4 regions of the Pseudoalteromonas shioyasakiensis genome follow, and region 4 is predicted to be linked to each of the others. Evidence: predicted binding sites of a transcription regulator. Region 4 holds the regulator's gene; each other region holds the start of a gene.
The links. The regulator sigma-54, encoded in region 4, starts transcription at its own class of promoters, with help from an activator protein. The targets are predictions, from matches to a motif close to GTTGGCACGNNNNTNGNNT.
Positions count from the first base shown of each region.

Region 1: a site for sigma-54 is predicted at 1,498-1,516, ahead of KQP93_RS15250 (BON domain-containing protein). Genes of this name have one in related genera too.
Region 2: a site for sigma-54 is predicted at 2,551-2,569, ahead of glnA (glutamate--ammonia ligase). Genes of this name have one in related genera too.
Region 3: a site for sigma-54 is predicted at 2,210-2,228, ahead of KQP93_RS04455 (BON domain-containing protein). Genes of this name have one in related genera too.

Region 1 is NZ_CP077770.1:3,287,873-3,291,651, forward strand. It holds gene KQP93_RS15235 (methyl-accepting chemotaxis protein) at 1-232, shown strand, start outside; gene KQP93_RS15240 (hypothetical protein) at 217-426, opposite strand; gene KQP93_RS15245 (YqaE/Pmp3 family membrane protein) at 680-838, opposite strand; gene KQP93_RS15250 (BON domain-containing protein) at 897-1,463, opposite strand; gene KQP93_RS15255 (LiaF domain-containing protein) at 1,794-2,453, shown strand; gene KQP93_RS15260 (VOC family protein) at 3,490-3,779, opposite strand, start outside.
Region 2 is NZ_CP077770.1:243,831-247,609, forward strand. It holds gene glnL (nitrogen regulation protein NR(II)) at 1-352, opposite strand, end outside; gene KQP93_RS01205 (DUF4124 domain-containing protein) at 433-954, opposite strand; gene glnA (glutamate--ammonia ligase) at 1,088-2,494, opposite strand; gene typA (translational GTPase TypA) at 3,003-3,779, shown strand, end outside.
Region 3 is NZ_CP077770.1:949,189-952,967, reverse strand. It holds gene KQP93_RS04470 (hypothetical protein) at 1-48, shown strand, start outside; gene KQP93_RS04465 (tRNA1(Val) (adenine(37)-N6)-methyltransferase) at 49-747, opposite strand; gene srmB (ATP-dependent RNA helicase SrmB) at 824-2,056, shown strand; gene KQP93_RS04455 (BON domain-containing protein) at 2,276-2,614, shown strand; gene KQP93_RS04450 (hypothetical protein) at 2,642-3,574, opposite strand; gene radA (DNA repair protein RadA) at 3,625-3,779, opposite strand, start outside.
Region 4 is NZ_CP077770.1:483,007-486,785, forward strand. It holds gene ptsN (PTS IIA-like nitrogen regulatory protein PtsN) at 1-259, opposite strand, end outside; gene hpf (ribosome hibernation promoting factor) at 263-550, opposite strand; gene KQP93_RS02320 (RNA polymerase factor sigma-54) at 578-2,074, opposite strand; gene lptB (LPS export ABC transporter ATP-binding protein) at 2,190-2,915, opposite strand; gene lptA (lipopolysaccharide transport periplasmic protein LptA) at 2,912-3,433, opposite strand; gene lptC (LPS export ABC transporter periplasmic protein LptC) at 3,423-3,779, opposite strand, start outside.

The DNA of each region.
Region 1 (3,779 bases), 1.0 Mb from region 4:
TCTACAAGATATCGCGCAATCAGTGACAAATGTGCAAGATCAAAGTCATCAAATTGCGACTTCGACTGAGCAGCAAACTGTGGTTGCAGAAGATATTAACAATAGCTTGGCAGCGATTAATCACTTAGTGAATAGCACTGCGGATCATGCCCATGAATTGGCGGATGAAGCACGTGATTTGAATGAATTGGCAGCCGCTTTAAATAAGACGGTGAATCAATTTAAGTTATAAAGATAAATTGCTGAAGTAGTTAAAAACCCGATGTCACCTGAAGATGACATCGGGTTTTTATCGTCAGCCTTCCCTGTTAGTCGTGGCGCAACCGCTTTCGCGTGTTCCATAAATTCGTGCCACTGTTGCTTGTTCCATAAAGCAACTCCTTTGTTGGTCAATCCTTGTGTTGGTTGCGTTTGTACTTGTTCCATATAGTCTCCTCCTTACGCTAGCTTCATCCTGTTTGGCTCCTGCCTAAGCTTATTCCTTGCTGTCATCTCCGTTCACTTTATCCATAAAGCGTTGCCATTGTGCGCTACTCCATAACGCCTTATTACTTCCTTGTTGTCCTTTGTGCGTTGTTACATTATCCATTCTGTAAACTCCTTGCGGTTTATCGTCCGTTACTCCTACAGCCCTTCCTTGCTGTGCTCCATTACCCATCCTTGTAGATTAATGCGGTGATTATCGCTTAGCGATGATATACACAGCATGAATCAAACCTGGAATGTACCCTAATAAGGTTAAAAGAATATTAATCCAGAACTGCGCACCTAAACCTACCTGTAAAAATACGCCAAGTGGTGGAATTAAAACCGATAAAATAATACGTATTAAATCCATGACTCACTCCTTGAAAAAAGCTTAGCCCAGCCAAAGCTGGGCTATATAGGGCTTGCTATTATTCAGCAACAATCGTTAATTCATCGATTACTTTGCGAACATCTTCAGCATTTTCTGCAATGCTTACCGCTAATTGCTTTTCTGCATCAGACTCAACAGTACCTTTTAGTGTTACTACACCCATGTCAGTATCAACATCGATGTCTGTACCACCAACTTCTGAGTTAAATAAATAACGTGTCGTGATTACAGTACTGATTTTTGCGTCGGTTAAGTCGCTTTCTGCTGAATCAGCTTTATCTGATTTCATGTGCTTAGCTTTCATGTTTTTAACAACAGTTAGTTTGTTATCAACAGAGCTAACACCGTCTAGGCTAAGAACTAGCTCTTCAGCAAGCTCTTTATCTAATTCGCTATCAACTTTACCTGTAAGTACAACCTTGCCATTCGTTACATCAGTGTTGATGTCAAAGTTGTTAAGGTTTGTGTTCATAAGAAGCACAGTTTCTGCCTTACCATCAATCCAAGCATCTTTACTTTCATTTTCCCAGCTGCTTGCCTGAGCTGACATGCTAGTTGCACCAATTACTAAAGCGGCAATCATAGATTTGTTAAAAGTGTTCATAATCTTCTCCTTTTGATTTAAGACACTTTTACTAATGCGACTATGATGCCAACTATTTATTTGTTTATTTTCAGAAAGTTAAACACTCATTCAGCGGCTATTTATATTCATTTAGGTAAAGATTTACAAGCTGCTCGGTAAGAAGTTCACGATGTTGCAAAAATGGCCACTTAGTTGCTGATTTTATTAATCTGTGGTTAATTTAACGAAGTTGCTTATTAGCACAAAAATTCAAACCATTGATTTATATAAAAAATAAACTTTGGCCTAAGCTTTGCTATGTAATTAATAACTAAAAAATCACCTTTAAAATCACAACAGGGAACTACCATGGCCGTTAAACTTGAAGATCGCCCAATCGATCAAGTAAAAGAAGAAGTCATTGATCAACTCATTTATAACTACAGTCATGCTGTTATTTCAGCCGAAGCATTTGAACGCCGACTAGATCAGGCAATGGCAGCCACCAGCAATGAAGTATTGGTTGAACTGGTTGCTGATTTAGATCTGAAAGCGGATATTGACTACAAATCGCATAAGCATGCGCAATTTAAACCTCACTACAGCCACAGCAACGACAACGAAAGCCTGCAGCTTCGTAGTATTTTGGGTTCAAATGAGCGCAGCGGCCAATGGGTAGTACCAAAAGAAATTCACCTAACAAACTGCTTAGGTTCAATCGAACTCGACTTTAGCGAAGCAATTTTCCAACATCAGCACGTCACCATTTACGTAAACTGTATTTTAGGTAACGACGAAATCTACGTGCCAGAACATGTAAATGTGGTATCTAAACTGTTTAGCTTTATTGGCAGCGTAGAGAATAAATCAGTCGCCTTAAATAAAGGCCAAGGCCCAACCATCACTATTGAAGGTAATGTATGGCTAGGCTCAGTCGAGATTTCAGTTAAACGTACCATGAAAGAAAAATTCATCAGCTTTGCCAACAGCCTAAAAGCCAGTTGGAAAGAGATGAATAAAGTGCAGTAAAGTTGTGAGGTGCGATTATGTTAATGTAGGTCGTCATTTATGGCGACAAGATATTGCATACGTTTCATCAATGACGCGCTAAAGCACGACCTACAAGAATGCGCGCGAAATAAATTTCACGCCTTCATCAAAGGCATCTAATCTCACAAAGAGGCCAAGAGGCGCTTCGCTGAAGAGAAAACAAAAAAGCACTATTATCACTTTCTCATTCTTTTCTCATTCACTTCTCTTTGTGCAAGTATTTTCGCGCTAAAGCACGACCTACATCAAAGGCATCTAATCTCACAAAGAGAATAAGAGGCGCTTCGCGCTACACAGAGAAAACCAAAGTATCACAAAGAGATCATGAGACGCTGCGCTGAAGAGAAAACAAAAAAGCACTATTATCACTTTCTCATTCTTTTCTCTTTGTGCAATTATTTTCGCGCGAAATAAATTTCACGCCTACATCAACGTGGGAACGGCTTTAGCCGTGAATAAAATAAAGCTGTTCGGCGTTAAAAACACCTCCTACACCGTAGGCGTCACGCTTGCTTGGCGCGTCTTATATACAACGCCATTCCATCAACCTATGCCTGACCTACAAACAACACAATTCGGCTTCAAACTGACAGCTGAAAGCTGATGGCTCCTCAAATTTCGGCACTAAAGTACCTCCTACGAGGCTGGCCTTTGGTAAAGGCCCTACAAACAACACAGCTCGGCTCTAAACTGACAGCTGAAAGCTGACGGCTCCTCAAATTTTCGGCACTAAAGTACCTCCTACGAGGTAAGCCTGTGGTAAAGGCCTACAAACAACACCACTCGGCTTCAAACTGACGGCTGAAAGCTGACAGCTCCTCATATTTTCGGCACTAAAGTACCTCCTACGAGGCTGGCCTTTGGTAAAGGCCCTACAAACAACACAGCTCGGCTCAAAACTGACGGCTGAAAGCTGACAGCTCCTCATATTTTCGGCACTAAAGTACCTCCTACGAGGCTGGCCTTTGGTAAAGACCTAAAAACAACACCGCTCTGCTCAAAACTGACAGCTCCTTCACAAGTCATTATTCCTCTCACTCGGGATATCACTAAAATACTCTACAAACTCAACTTCAAACCCTGCAGGGTCGATGAAATATGCATTTTTACGATATGGGTTTTCTGGGCCGTGTTTATCTATTTCATAACCGGCTGAAACAAGACGTTCAATTACCGCATTAATATCGTTTGTCACATAAGCAAAGTGAGCAAGGCCCACCTGGTGCCCTGCTAAATCACGGTTTTCAGCTTCACCGTTATCGCTTAATGCAAGATATTGGTGATCATCGCCAAAGTGCAGCCACT
Region 2 (3,779 bases), 240 kb from region 4:
GGCGGCATTCAAACAAAATATAATTTTCATCATGGCTGCCTATTCGGCGCGTGCTAATGGTTAGCTTGGCATGGCGAGAATCGACGAACACCACGTCAGCTCTATGCTGGTGGCAATCAACACCATCGAATAAAGAATACTGAGCAATGCGTTTTAAGTCTATCGAGTGGTAATTAAATAGGTTATCGAACGGTTGGTTGATAATGCGCTTAGGCCCTAAACCTAAAAGCTCACTAGCGCTATCGTTTGCATATACCAGTTTAAAATCGTGGTCGAGTAAAATGACGGCAGTACTTAAATTTTTCCAAATACTTTCGAGTAATTCAGAATTAAAATGTGTATCACTGAGCATGGTTGCACCATTTTAGTGCGTTTCGATTTGATGCAGCTTAGCACATTCTTTTTGCGTTGCGAGACCGTTATGTTGAAATATTAGTTTCCACTAATCACAGAAGCTCTATGCATAAAAAACGTACTGATTGGGCTAACCGAAACGAGTTTATTATTAGCATCATAAAGTTTTGCTTGTAATGTGTGTTTTCCACGTTCGACCTCTCTTAGTGCAAAGGTCGTGCTATTACTTGGTGCACCATGGGCAGAACCATCAAATAAAAGTTGTACTTTAAATCCGTTTTCAAAGCGTGGGCTAATTCGAGCAGTGACATACACTGAACCGGTATTTTCTCGCACGGTCGCTTCATTAGCAGGAGAAGCAATACTGACTTTAAATTTGACAGGTGTCGCACTTGGTGCGCTATCAAGTATGCTGGTGTCGGTAGCTGGCATGGTCAGGTTTTGGGTATTCATCTTTACTTCGGTAGCGCCAGGGCGCGGTGTATCAGAAAATACTAAAACGCCGTTTTTATCTTTCCAAGAATACACTTTCTGCGCTGCGCTATAGCTAAAAAAGCTTATAAAAATCAGCGATAGTACCAATAAAGTTGTGCTTTTCACCCTGCAACCCTGCATTTTTTAATCTAAATAAAACTGTAGAGTAGAACCCGCTCAATTACCATTAAAAAAGCCCGCAGAGCGGGCTTGAGAACACACATTTATTATCTTTCAGATAATTCTGATACAGCGTATGTTACACGCTGTAGTACATTTCGAACTCAACTGGGTGAGTTGTCATGTTAAGTTTTTCAACTTCTTGACCTTTAAGCGCGATGTATGCATCGATTAGGTCATCAGTGAATACGCCACCTTGAGTTAAGAACTCACGGTCAGCGTCTAATGATGCTAGTGCTTCAGATAAAGAAGATGCAACTTGTGGGATCTCAGCTGCTTCTTCAGCAGGTAGATCGTATAAGTCTTTGTCCATTGCATCGCCAGGGTGGATCTTGTTTTTGATACCGTCAAGGCCAGCCATAAGCATTGCAGAGAATGCTAAGTATGGGTTAGCTGTTGGATCAGGGAAACGTACTTCGATACGACGTGCTTTTGCAGACGGTACCACTGGGATACGGATTGAAGCAGAACGGTTACGTGCAGAGTATGCAAGCATAACTGGTGCTTCGAAGCCTGGAACTAGACGCTTGTATGAGTTAGTTGACGCGTTAGCGAATGCGTTGATTGCTTTAGCGTGCTTGATGATACCACCGATGTAGTAAAGTGCTTCTTCAGATAGACCCGCGTATTTGTCACCAGCGAAGATGTTTACGCCATCTTTACCTAGAGATTGGTGACAGTGCATACCAGAACCGTTATCACCTACGATTGGCTTAGGCATGAATGTCGCTGTTTTTCCGTAAAGGTGAGCCATGTTATGGATAACATATTTCATCTCTTGGATTTCGTCAGCTTTTAATACCATTGTATTGAAGCGAGTTGCGATCTCATTTTGACCTGCAGTTGCTACTTCGTGGTGGTGAGCTTCTACTACTTGACCTAGTTCTTCAAGAACTAAACAAGTCGCTGAACGCCAGTCATGTGATGAATCAACAGGTGAACACGGGAAGTAACCGCCTTTAACACCTGGACGGTGACCCATGTTGCCACCTTCGTAGTCTTTATCTGAGTTCCAAGCAGCTTCTACAGAATCGATTTTGTACATAGAACCAGACATGTCTGATTTGTACTTAACGTCATCAAAAAGGAAGAACTCTGGCTCTGGACCGAATAATACAGTGTCAGCAATACCAGTAGAGCGCATGTACTCTTCAGCGCGTTTTGCTACAGAACGTGGATCACGCTCGTAACCTTGAAGTGTTGAAGGCTCAACTACGTCACAACGTACGATTAGTGTAGCTTCTTCAGAAAACGGGTCCATTTTCGCAGACTCAGGAACAGGCATAAGTACCATGTCTGATTCGTTGATACCTTTCCAGCCAGCAATTGAAGAGCCATCAAACATTTTGCCATCTTCGAAAAAATCTTCATCAATTTGATGATGAGGAATAGAAACATGCTGTTCTTTACCTTTGGTATCAGTAAAGCGTAAATCAATGAACTTAACGTCATTTTCTTTGATAAAATCTAAAACCGATTGTGACATGTGTCCTCCAATTGTTGGGTTTTATTTTTTGCTGCATTATTGCTTTTCGCTTATATAAGCTGGTTTCGTGCCATTTTTTTAACACCTTGTTTAGACTTATAAAAAGTAAACAGGGCTTTGTTTTGTTAACTTTCATTGCACTAAATTGGTGCGTAAAAAGATCATTCTGGTGCGTAAAAAGTGCGACCTTGTTTTGCACAATTATTGAGCGTGCCAATTTTTCTGTTATGAACACGATTTAGTGCCAAAATATGGATCAAAAACGAAAATTTCGCCAGTTTTGAGCTAAGATTCACTTTATTTTTCATAAATTTGTCATTTATAAAACAGATACTTATAAAAAGCCTGAAGAAAGTTTATAAATTTATATTGGATAAACTTTCATCCATGCCATTATTAAGGGATAATATGCGCCCTTTTAAATCCTATGCTGGGACATCTGGTGAAAACGCAGGTGAGTGCGTAGATCTTGCAGGATCAATGAGATTCAATTTCTCTGAGAAAAAATATGAGCATCGAAAAGTTAAGAAATATAGCGATTATCGCCCACGTTGACCACGGTAAAACAACTTTGGTTGATAAACTGCTTGAGCAATCAGGCACATTAGAAACGCGCGGCGGTAACGAAGAGCGCGTAATGGACTCAAACGACATTGAGAAAGAGCGTGGTATTACCATTTTAGCTAAAAACACAGCTATCTCTTGGAACGACTACCATATCAATATCGTAGACACCCCAGGACACGCCGACTTCGGTGGTGAAGTAGAACGCGTACTTTCGATGGCTGACTCAGTATTACTACTTGTTGATGCTCAAGAAGGTCCAATGCCGCAAACGCGTTTCGTAACGCAAAAAGCATTCGCACAAGGTTTAACGCCGATTGTTGTTATCAACAAAATCGACAAACCAGGCGCACGTCCTGACTGGGTTATGGACCAAGTTTTCGACTTATTCGATAACTTAGGTGCAACTGATGAACAGTTAGACTTTAAAGTAATCTATGCATCAGCTATCAACGGCTGGGCAACAATGGATTTAGACGAGCCATCAGATAACATGGAACCAATGTTCCAGATGATCGTTGACGAAGTATCTCCACCGGATGCAGATCCTGAAGGTGCTTTCCAAATGCAAATTTCTCAGCTTGACTACAACTCATACATCGGTGTTATCGGTGTAGGTCGTATCAAGCGTGGTACTGTTCGTCCTAACCAACAAGTAACAATTGTTAGTGCAGATGGTACTAAGCGTAACGGTAAAGTTGGCCAAGTAATGAGCTACTTA
Region 3 (3,779 bases), 470 kb from region 4:
GAAGTTATGCAATTACAGCCACCTTCCATACAAAAACCACAGGTATAATTACATCTTTAGGTAAAAAGCTTTACAGAGCTCTTTATAATCTTGGCTATAGCTGCCATCAACTGCATGTATGGTTAACGATGATGTATCACATTCGCCGATGTTTTGGCTGAGTAACAACAGGCTACGACTTGGCTGTTTTTTCTCGGTAGTACGCACCAAACAATGACGATTTAAGTACCAGCCTGCTTGCTCGGCAACAGCTATGAATTGCTCAGCCTCTACGCAAGGCAAAATCACATTCAACACAGATTTACTGTGGCTAAGCCTAGTACATGCCGCTATTAATTCGCTGAAACTAAGGCCGTCAGTATGGCGGGCTGTATTTCGAGCATAGTTTTCACCTTTTAGGCTCGCATTAAAATACGGTGGATTGGTGATGATCGCATCAAAAGGCTCTGCTGCGCTGAACGACTGCACAGCACCTTCGAAAAGGTTTATATCAGGCCATGGGCTAGCCGCAAAGTTCTCTCGAGCATCATTGCAGGCACCAGAATCAATTTCGATGGCACTGACTTTCGCTTCAGGCGCTCTTTGTTTTGCCATTAGCGCCAACAGCCCTGTGCCTGCGCCAATGTCTAAAATGCGCTTAGCACCACTCACATCAGCCCAAGCACCTAACAAAATACCGTCGGTCGACACTTTCATCGCTGTGCGTGTTTGCGTTACCGTAAATTGTTTAAACACAAAGCCTGACATTTTTTCACCTTTTCATTCACCATAGCCGCGTTAACGCGTATAATTAGGCTCAATTGTCCTCTATTTATGTCACTCTATGCAATTTTCTGAATTTGATATCGATAACAAGCTGTTAAATGCCATTAATAAAATGGGTTTTGATACGCCAACCAGTATTCAACAACAAGCGATCCCTGAAGCACTTCAAGGTCGTGATATTTTGGCATCTGCCCCTACTGGTACGGGTAAAACAGCCGCGTTTTTGATCCCTGCAATTCAATACTTGCTTGATTTCCCACGTCGCGATCCTGGCTTTGCGCGCGTATTGATCATGACACCAACCCGTGAGCTTGCTTATCAAATTCATGAGCAATGTGAATTACTTGCAGCACAAACTCATCTTAAAATTGGGGTTGTGACAGGTGGTATAAACTACGGGACACACAGAGAAATTTTCGAAAGCAATAACGACATTCTGATTGCCACACCAGGGCGTTTAATGGAGTATCTCGAAACAGAGAACTTCCACGCTGAAAACGTTGAAATGCTTATTCTTGATGAAGCTGACCGCATGCTAGACATGGGCTTTCGTAAAGAAATGCTACGTATTTGTGATGAAGCACGTAACCGCCGTCAATGTTTCTTATTCTCAGCTACCCTTGAAGGTGACAGCGTTGAGTTATTTGCAGAACGTATCTTAAACGACCCTGCACTGCTTGAAGCCGAATCTTCACGCAAAGAGAAAGGCAAAATCCACCAATGGGTTCACCTTGCTGATGACTACGACCACAAGCTAAAAATGTTAATTGAAACATTAAATGGTGACGACATTCATAAAGCAATTGTGTTTGTTAAAACCCGTGAGCGCCTAGAAACATTAGTTGGTGAGTTAAACAACGAAGGCCTTCGTGTTGCTTGGTTACGCGGTGAAATGCCACAAGACAAGCGCATGAAAGCGATGGAGAACTTTCACTCTGGTCGTAACAATATCTTAGTTGCAACGGATGTTGCTGCTCGTGGTATTGATGTTGCTGATATCAGCCATGTTATCAACTTTGATATGCCACGCACCGCAGACGTGTACGTACACCGTATTGGACGTACTGGTCGTGCAGGTAAAAAAGGCATTGCGATTTCATTTATTGAAGCGCATGACGTGGCAATTGTTGGTAAGGTTGAGCGCTACATTGAGCAAAAACTTAAACGCCGAGTAATTAAAGGACTTGAGCCACAACATAAAGAAGCGAAAATCCCATCTAAAAAGAAAAAAGATCCAGTAAAAATAAAGGCAAAGAAAAAAGCTAAAGCTAAAACGAAGAAGAAAAAGTAGTTTTAACTTTAACTTCACTGTGAAAATGCCGAGCTTGTCTCGGCATTTTTGTGCCTTACCCTTTTTACTCATTGAGTGTGTAATTAGTTCACACTTTATTACTCACCCATCCCACCAATAAAAATAAAAACATTTAAAATCAGACGTTTGAATGTTGGAATAATAATTGTAACTGGTTCAGCAATAGTTCACAGCAGACTACATTAACGAGGGAATTGTATGAGCCGCTTCAAATTAACCGTAGTACTTACATCATTAAGCTGTATTTTTTTACTTGCATGCGCAACGAACGTAAGCGCTAACACCAGTGTGCTAACAACAAGCACATCTGCGCAACCGCGCTTACAGCAAATGGCTTTGCAGAAGTTAACTCGTAACCCTAACTTTCACATTGAAAGCTTACAAGTGATTGTTGAAGGTGAAACTGTTGAACTAAAAGGTATTGCAGAAACTGGCTTTCAACGCGCTTTAGCACAGAAATTTTTAGAGCACAGCCAAGGTGTGATGCAAATAAAAAACAACCTTAAAGTGAGTAAGTTAAATCACTCGTCACTTTAAGGTTAGGTTTACAAAAGAGGCTTGAGATTATTCGCCGCTTGCTTGTAGGTTGATAAATTTCGCAAGCTCTTCAGGTTGACCCATCAGCATTTGAATTTGCTGATTAATCTCCATCATAGTTTTACCTTCAGGTAATTTAGCTGATACAGAGAAAGACGATAAACCATTCACAAAGTTGCTAATCGCTGTAGCAAGCTCTTCGCTCACTGGTACTTGCTGTAATTGCATCGCAACGACTTGCTTAAATTGATCATGAGTCATACCTTGCGCAGTTAAAAAGCTATCAACAACCGCTTTAAGCTCACCTTCATCAGCAATCGACATATTAATGCTACGTGGCTCTAACTGAGTGAGGGCTGCCATCATCTTCGATTGCTGTTGTAACTGCTGCTCTAAAGTAAGCTGGCCATCAGCAGCTTCATTTTGCATCTGACTCACAGACAATGATGCTTCCATTAAAGCTGTGGTTTTAGCTAAACCAAGATTAAAGTTAACGTCAGCCACCTCATTCGCAGTCACTTTAAGAGCAAAGTCGCTGTCGCCTGAATCTTTATTATAATCAAGCGATGAGTCAACGTTATAGCTTGTTGATGCTAGCTTGTTATTAGAATTTTCTGGCAGCTGCGCTAAAAATTCATCGCTAAAACGAAAGTTCTTCATAACAAAACCAGTGTGAGGCGGCACCGCATCTACTTCGTAACCCGACACATCAATACTATCGATTGTTGCAACTGGCTCATTGCTTAAACTATTTGAAACCGTGATCTCAGATAACTGCATGCTGCTATCAAAAATACTGGCTGAGATATCGCTGTATTTAATTTCTACACCGCTTTGGATGGATAACGCACTAATTTGCTTATCAACCACCTTTTTCACTTCCTGTGTAGCTGCGTAATTTGCGTAAGCTACGCCACCGACAGCCGCAGCAACAACCGCTGCAATAATTAACTTCTTCATTTTATTTCCTTTAATTGGTGTAAATTTTTTATCAGTGTATCAAATTGTATTTAGTTTATTAACGACAATAGCTCATGCACGGTTTTTACTGGGGTGATCTTAGCCCCAAGGCCTTCCATTGATTTATGGTAATTACGATATGGAATAAAGATCTCAGTAAAACCGTGTTGCGCCGCTTCTTTTACTCGAGGTACGCCGCTGTCGA
Region 4 (3,779 bases):
TAGGGGATTCACTCACTATCACAAAAGCATGAGGTTCATCTGCGCCACTCATTCGGCCATGTGGAATAGCAATACCTCGGCCAATGCCGGTGCTACCTAGTTTTTCTCGGTTGAGTAAAGCATCTAGGATATCTTGTTGCGATAAATGAGGAAGCTGCTGGTGAGCCAGTTCGCTGATATATTCAAGAATTCTTTTTTTGCTATTAAAAAGGACCGCAGCTTTGCTGCAGTCCTGGTTAGTAAGTGAACTTAGTTTCATAATTTAATGTCGAGCTAATTTCTCTTTGTGTTTAATGACTTGGCGATCGAGTTTATCGATCAGTGAGTCAATGGCTGCGTACATATCTTGATGTTCTGTAGAAGCGAATAACTCGCCTCCGTTTACATGTAAAGTTGCTTCTGCTTTTTGGCTTAATTTTTCTACATCTAGAATGACATGAACATTATTAATATGGTCAAAATGCCTTTCTAGTTTCGCAAACTTGGTGTTTACATAGTCTCTTAATGAATCTGTGATTTCTACATGACGACCAGTTAAATTTAGTTGCATAAGCATTTTTCCTTCTATGTAAAACGTCTAAATCAGACTCTTACGCTGATTAGACGGAGGTATTGCTAGAGACTCACGATATTTTGCAATTGTACGTCTAGCTACTTTAATTCCTTGCTCAGCCAATATATCTGCAATTTTGCTATCACTCAATGGTTTAGCTGAGTTTTCTGCAGCGACTAACTTCTTGATTAAAGCGCGTATTGCTGTAGAAGAACACTCACCACCATTTTCGGTGCTGACATGGCTTGAGAAGAAATATTTCAACTCAAAAATACCCCGTGGGGTATGCATATATTTTTGCGTTGTTACCCGTGAAATCGTCGATTCATGCATTTCGACCATTTCAGCAACATCATTTAGCACCATCGGCTTCATTGCCTCAGGGCCATGCTCAAAGAAAGCTTGTTGTTGTTGAACGATACAGTTGGTCACTTTTAATAGCGTATCGTTACGGCTTTCTAAGCTTTTAATAAACCACTTAGCTTCTTGTAAGTGAGAGCGAATAAATTGGCTGTCGCTACTTGATTTAACAGAGCGAGACATCGCCGCATATTGGCTGTTCACTCTAATCTTTGGCATACAGTCTGGGTTTAACTCGACTACCCAGCGACCTTTTACTTTTTTTACTGATACATCAGGTATGACGTACTCAGACTCTTCGCGCACTATGCTATCCGCAGGCTTAGGATTTAAGCTGTGGATGAGCGTCATCACTTCTTTAAGCTCGTTTTCTTTAAGCTTAGTCTTTTTCATCAAAGTTCGATAGTCGCGACTCGCTAATAATTCGATATGCTCAGATAAAACCATTTTAGTTTCAGCTAAATATGGCGTATTAGCATCGAATTGACGTAACTGAATGCACAGACATTCTTGTAAACTGCGTGCGCCAATACCAACAGGATCAAATAACTGAATTCTTTTTAAGACCGCTTCGACTTCATCAAGTTCGATTTCTTCTTCATCGCTATTTTGATTAAAGCTTTCGACGATATCTTCACAGCTTACCGTTAAAATACCTGATTCATCGATAGCTTCTACAATTGCCACAGCAATCGCTTCATCAGTAGGGCTAAATGGCGTGAGCTGTAATTGCCACATTAGGTATTCGTGAAGGGTTTCGGTTGATGCACCCTGATAGATTGATTCATCTTCAGGCATTGGCCCTGACGATGTTGAAGGGGCGGCACTCATGTACTCATCCCAGGTAACATCCATAGCTAAGTCATCGCTTACGGTGTCTTTATTGAGAGCATCACTACTTTCTTGCTCGTATTCGCTAGGAGCTTCTTCGGCAGACGCGCTGACTTGCACATCGTCAGATTCAGCTTTTTGCTCATTCTTGCCGGTGCTTTCTTCGTTGTAATCCGCTTCTTCCACTTCAAGTAGAGGATTACTATCAAGCGCTTCTTGAATTTCTTGCTGGAGATCCAATGTACTGAGCTGCAACAAACGAATAGCTTGTTGCAGTTGTGGAGTCATTGTAAGTTGCTGGCCCATGCGCAGCTGTAATGATTGCCTCATGTATCCCTAACAATCCTTTTTAAGTTATCGATAACTGTGCAAACACAGTTAAGTCATTATCGATTTATTGTCATTGTTATAAGTCTAGCAGATGCTCTAGTCGCTGGCGTAATGGTTACAGCCTGAATTGCTCGCCTAGATATACATCGCGTACAGTTTGGTCTGCTAATACGTGCTCAGGTGTGCCTGATGCAATTAGCTCCCCATGAGAAACAATGTAGGCTTTTTCACAAACATCAAGGGTTTCTCGAACATTATGGTCAGTAATTAGTACACCAATACCACGATTTTTTAGGTGCTCAATTATTTTCTTTATATCTAACACTGAAATTGGATCAACACCAGCAAAAGGCTCATCTAAAAGGATAAATTTAGGATTTGCGGCTAATGCGCGAGCAATTTCAACACGGCGGCGTTCACCACCTGACAGCGCCATACCTTGGCTATCGCGAATGTGTTGGATGCTAAATTCATCGAGTAAGCTATTTAGTGTTTCTTCGCGACCTGCTTTGTTTAGATCTTTGCGAGTTTCTAAAATAGCCATCAAGTTTTGGTACACCGTTAACTTTCGAAAAATTGACGATTCTTGTGGCAGATAGCCGATACCTAAGCGGGCACGATTGTGCATTGGCAAAAGGGTAATATCGTTATCATCAATGCTGATTTTACCTTTGTCGCTTGGTACTAAGCCTACAATCATGTAGAAGGTGGTGGTTTTACCTGCGCCATTTGGGCCAAGCAAGCCAACAATACTGCCTGCCTCAACTTCAAGACCGACATTTTTAACCACTTGACGGCCTTTGTAGCTTTTAGCTAAAAGCTCTGCTTTTAATGTGCTCATGGTTGGCCTTTATTGTCTTTTTTATTTTCAACAGGTACTAAAATAGTGTGTACACGATCTGTTGAATTTTCGTCTTTTTCAGCACTGATCAGCTGCTGTGCCATATCATAGGTAATGCTTTTTGCTGTTACTTTTTGACCTGCTTGAGTAACTTCAGCTTCACCGTTTAAGGTTAAGAAGCGTTTTGCAACATCATAACGAACTTCTTCGGCGCTGGCGCTCATCACGGTGCCATCAGTTTGTTTTTCTTCGAAGTAAGCTGGTGTGCCTGTGGCAATAATTAACTCTACTGTACCTTCGGTGTCGCCGCCATGTGCTTCAAGGCGCTCTGCGGTAATACGACGATTACCATGCACGATCTCTACGTTACCTTCGAATATGCCAACGCCATCTTTTAGTTTCCCTACTTGGCGATCTGAGCTAATGCTAATCTGAGCGCCAGTTTGCTCGGCAGCTGCGCCCGAAAAGGCAATCAATAAGCTTGGGATCAGGAGTAATTTCTTCAGTTTATTGGTCATAGTATATGGTTCGTGTATGGTTAGTTAACTCAACAATTTCGGTTTTTAAATCGGCTTTTAAGCCTTTACCGGTAATCTTTAAATTCGGTCCTGTTAGTGTCACAGGTTGCTTTGAAAACATGGTCATTTTATCAATATCGACATTAATGTTTTCTGCTTTTATATCTTCGATCATACCGTTATGGGTTAAGTTTTTAGCAACTACATCCCCTTCAAAAATCAGCTGATCGTTTTCGTACAATGTGGCTTCTTTGGCTTTTACTTGCCAAACCTGCTGGTCGCCATAAATAGTAAAAATAGGTTGCTCAAAAAAGGTAAACCCTAATTGTTGATACAACTCCATTTT